DNA from 2 places in the Roseovarius faecimaris genome. Region 1 is predicted to be linked to the other one. Evidence: riboswitches for the same ligand, from Rfam matches in the RefSeq annotation. Region 1 holds a riboswitch; the other holds the start of a gene.
The links. A riboswitch is a leader RNA that binds a small molecule or an ion and turns the genes downstream of it on or off. The one in region 1 is predicted to bind cobalamin.
Positions count from the first base shown of each region.

Region 1 (2,391 bases):
GATCGTCGATCTCGGCATGAAACAGCGTGGCTTTGACAAACCCGCGCTCGCCATAGGTTTTCTCAACGCCCAGTTCGTAGCTGAGGCTTGTTTCCGGCTGCAATGCCGGATCGCCAAAGGCGCTGAACCGTTCATAGAGCGACGGCGCGCGATATCCCGTGCCGGCCGCGGCGCGGATCGTCACCTCGTCGGTGACCCGGAACGCCGCCGCGAACCGGCCGGTCGTCTCGCCGCCGAAATCGGAGTTGTCATCGTGGCGCAGCGCGAAAGACAGGTCGATCTGATCGGTGGGCCGATAGAGCAGCTCGGCCATAACCGAGGTGTTGTCTTCGCTACCCACAGTGACGCCCGAGTTGATATCCTCTTCGGAGTAATCCACCCCGAAATTGACCGTGACCATCTCGCTCAGCTCCGCGGTGCCGAGATAGGACAGCGTCTGCCGCTCGCCCTGGAAGCGCGTGGTGAACCCGCCGGGATCTTTCCGGTCGATGTCGAAATAACTGTAGCTCAGCTCATGGGTGATAGTGCCGGTCACCAGCCGTGTGTACACCCGTGCGCCCAGCTCTTCCGAAGAAATCTCACCGCTGGCATCATTGGTGAAGCTGGAGCGGTCGAACTCGATATCGCCGGTCCGGTAGTAGACCGAGCCGCCGAAGGTCAGCATGTCATTCACGTCATATTCGGCGCTCAGGTTCAGCGTGCTTTGCTCAAAGCCATCCTTTTCGGGGTTGAAGCTTTGTGCCGATATACCTTCGGATTCGACCCGGCCATAGCTGAGGGCGACAAATCCGTTTTCAGAGCGGGCGCCAACGCTGAAGCTGCCGGAATAGGTCTCGAAGCTGCCCGCCTCGATCTGCGCCACACCGGAAAAGCCCAGCTCTTCGGGACGCCAGGAGGTGATATTGATCACCCCACCAATCGCCTCCGAGCCGTAAAGCGCCGATTGCGACCCGCGCAGCAGCTCGACCCGGCCCACGCCCGCGCCGGTGAAGCCGCCAAAGTTGAACTGGTTTTGCGTGCCCGACGGATCAAGCACGTCAATCCCGTCAATCCGCACGCCGACATAGCGCGACGGTAGGCCACGGATACTGATCCCGGCCAGCGCACCAAGCCCGCCATTGGAGGTGGAGGATACACCCGGCAGGCGCGTCAGACGGTCGAGCACGGTCGTATCGTTGGCGCCTGCGTCGTCGCCTTCCAGCACATCGACAGAGGTGCCGGTGCTGGAAGCGTCGACCGGGCTCAGGCTGGCCGAAAGCACCAGCGTGCCAAGATCGAACGGTTCCTGCGCGAAGGCGGCGCCGCCAAGAATGGTGGAAGAGGCCAGCAACGTGGCTGTGGTGAGACGGTGGGTCATATCGGTCTCCGGTGTCCCGCATGGGACGTTTGGTTTTGCGATGTCACCGGAAGACAGAAAGCTCCCGTAGACGGTGAGTTGTGCCACCACTACGGAAGAACCGTTGCCCATAACGCGCCCCGCGTATGAACAGGGTGATCACCTCGGCAGGTCTCCTGACTTGCGGGTCACAGCTTGGCCGGGTCTTCCCACCACTTCTTGATCAGTGGCAGTGACGTAATCCGGCTTCGCTCGCCGCTTACAGTTGCGGGGGCAGTCATGGCCTTGGCCCGTCGGAGAGCCGCACCATAGTTCCCTTTTCACCGGGCTGTGACACCCGGACCGAAGCAGGACCGCTTCTATATCCGGCATGTACCCTTGGGAAGCCCGAATCTTTGTCTGTCATCACCCGGTCGCATCGCTGCGGTTTTGCGGCAACGGCCAAGGCCCGCATCAACCGGAAGGCAAAAGGGCTGTGACGGCATTGCAGATCACGACGCGTTTTGCCGAGCGCCTGCGCGTGCCGGTCGCGCCTTGCGCGGCATGGGCCATGGTTTTCTGGATCCATAACCATTCTGGCCCGCATGAGCGCAGCGCGGGGGATTGCCACAGGCCACCGGAGGGGCAACGCAGTCAACCCGCCCGACAAATGGACCCTTGGCATCCGCACGGTCATGCGCCAAACCGGGGGGACCACTCTCGGCAAAGGACCGGCGCAACCAGAGGACATCGCATGAAAGCCTTCTTCGACACCCGACAGCGCAAACATGATCCACAGCATTTCATGGCCAATGGTGCGATCAAGCCAAATCCCGAACAGCCCGAGAGGATAAACCGGCTTCTGGCCGGGGCCGAGGCGGCCGGCTGCGTGATCACTGACCCTGATGAGACGGGGCTTGCCCCCATCGCGGCCGTCCACACCCCCGAATATCTGGCATTTCTGCAAACGATCCACGCCCGCTGGCAGAGGATCGACGGGGCCGGGCCGGAGGTGATCCCGAACATCCACCCCGCGCGACGCAGCGACGGTTACCCGAAATCCGCAGTCGGTCAGG
Region 1 covers NZ_CP034348.1:476,587-478,977, reverse strand. Annotated here, with positions in the region: gene EI983_RS02645 (TonB-dependent receptor plug domain-containing protein) at 1-1,357, opposite strand, end outside; cobalamin riboswitch at 1,486-1,698, opposite strand; gene EI983_RS02640 (histone deacetylase family protein) at 2,070-2,391, shown strand, end outside.

Region 2 (2,391 bases), 1.9 Mb from region 1:
GCCGGGATGGGAGGACGGGCTTTTTCCCTCACAGCGGTCGATGGACGAAAGCGGGCTGAAGGGTGTGGAGGAGGAGCGGCGGCTGGCCTATGTGGGCATCACCCGGGCCGAACAGCTCTGCACCATTTCCTTTGCGGGCAACCGGATGGTCTATGGCCAGTGGCAAAGCCAGATGCCGTCGCGTTTCATTGACGAGTTGCCCGAGGATCATGTCGAGGTGCTGACCCCGCCGGGGCTCTATGGCGGTGGATACGGGGCGGCGGGCATGCAAAGCAGCATCGAAGAGAAAGCCGCGCGCGCCGATGTATACAACTCTCCGGGGTGGAAACGGATGCAGGCCCGCGCCGGGCAACGCCCGGTCAGCCAGCCGTCGGAGGCCAAGAACGTGGTGATCGACATGGCCGCCACCTCGGCGCATATCGTGGGGGAGCGGGTGTTTCATCAGAAATTCGGATACGGGCTGATCATCGCCATCGAGGGCGACAAGCTGGAGATCGACTTCGAGAAAGCGGGCACCAAGAAGATTGTCGCGCGATTTGTGACCGGGGCGGATGATATTCCGTTCTGACGCGCATTTTGGCCCGCATCCGGATTTCGAGTATTTTGACCAAGAAGAAGCAGGCGTGGTTTCAGGGATGAATTTCTGAAAGGAGATTGCAATGAAAACGGTGATTTTTACCGGGGTTTTGGCGATGCTGACCGCAGGTGAGGCCGCGGCGGCGGACCTGGCGACAAAAGAGCAGGTGCATGCCGCGCTCAGCGGCAACACCGTCATGGGCAGTATGAATGATGGCAGTGCCTATGCCGAGTATTACGCCGCCGATGGCACGGTGCACGCGGACGGGTATACCGGCTATTGGGCTGTGCTGGGGGATCGGGCCTGTTTCACCTATGACAATGTCGCCGTCGAATGCTGGCACCTCAAGCTGGAGGGCAATTTTGTCAGCTGGGTGCAGGGCGGCCGGCTGGATGGCACGGGAAGCCTGTTGAGGGGCAATCCAAACAATTTCTGATCCCGCCGAATTTGGTGCTTGTGCGACTCTGGCCGCTCGGTCAGAGTGAAGCTCCGAGGTGCCCCGATCGCCCGCAAGGCGTTAGGGGAGAATTGGGAAGCCGGTGAAACACCGGCGCTGCCCCCGCAACGGTAAGGACCGGGGGATGCGGCACATCAGCCACTGGGCCAGCTACGGCCTGGGAAGGCGCCGCATCCTGACCCGCCAAGCCCGGAAACCAGCCTTGGATCGACGTCAAACCGCGGTGGGCGGTGTGGGCGGATGGTCCGGGGCTCAGCCTCTCATCCCTCCCGCAGCTTCCGCCGCCCCATCCGGCCCGGGGTGTGGTCGGGGAGAAGCTGAAGATGACCACCCAACGTATCCTGACCAGCCTTGAAACGCTGACCCTCACGGGCGCCGAGGCCGATGCCGCCGCGCGCATGGGGTTTCTGGAATGGGCCCTTGCCGGGCCTGGAGACGTGACCGCAGCGACCGTGTCCGCCGCGCTGCAGCTGCCCGAGGCGCGCAATCCTGAAAGTGCCGCCGCGCAAGCCTTCGTGGGGTTCCTGCGCGAGGCGCGCCTGGGCCTTACACGTCCCAAGCGCCGGACGCGCCGCTTGCATTGAACGGCATTGCATGGCCGAATGCCGGTCATGACCGAAAAGGAAAAGATGCTGGCCGGGGAGTGGTATCGCTGTCAGGACCCGGAACTGGAGGCGATGCAGGCCCGTGCCCGCGCGGCGGTGCATGCGCATAATCACATGGCCCCCGACCGGCGCGGCGGCATTGCCCCTGATCTGCGCGCGTTGATGGCGCAGGTCGGGCGTGAGGTCTATATCGAAGCCCCGTTTCATTGTGCCTATGGTGTGCATATCTCGCTGGGCGATCATGTCTACATGAACGCAGGCTGCACCATTCTGGACACAGCGCCCGTGACCATCGGCGCGCAGAGCATGCTTGGCCCCGGTGTGCAGCTCTATTGCCCGCAGCATCACAAGGACCGCGTCAAGCGCAGTGCCGGGCTGGAACAGGCGCGGCCCATCACCATCGGCCGCGAGGTGTGGATCGGCGGCGGGGCGATCATCCTGTCGGGCGTGCGCATCGGCGACGGTGCCATTGTCGGCGCCGGGGCCGTCGTCACCCGAGATGTGCCTGCCGAGGCGACAGTGGTGGGCAACCCGGCGCGCCTCCTGCACGGCTGAGCCAAAAAAAACGGCGGACCCAGCCGGGAGGGACTGGTTCCGCCGTTTACACACAGTTGGCACCACAGGGAGGAAGGGCCAACGTGATCGTCATCGGATAAAACGATCCGATTGAGCAACCCAGGCACAAGGGAGGAGGAGAGGTGCCTTGGGTCATATGCAGGCGCTCAGGGAGGAGGAAGCGCCTGTATTCTTAT
Region 2 covers NZ_CP034348.1:2,349,137-2,351,527, reverse strand. Annotated here, with positions in the region: gene EI983_RS12030 (ATP-dependent helicase) at 1-568, shown strand, start outside; gene EI983_RS12025 (hypothetical protein) at 660-1,013, shown strand; cobalamin riboswitch at 1,053-1,253, shown strand; gene EI983_RS12020 (hypothetical protein) at 1,358-1,618, shown strand; gene EI983_RS12015 (sugar O-acetyltransferase) at 1,646-2,194, shown strand.
Region 2: linked by a shared signal. The riboswitch ahead of EI983_RS12020 (hypothetical protein) and the one ahead of EI983_RS02645 (TonB-dependent receptor plug domain-containing protein) in region 1 are both predicted to bind cobalamin.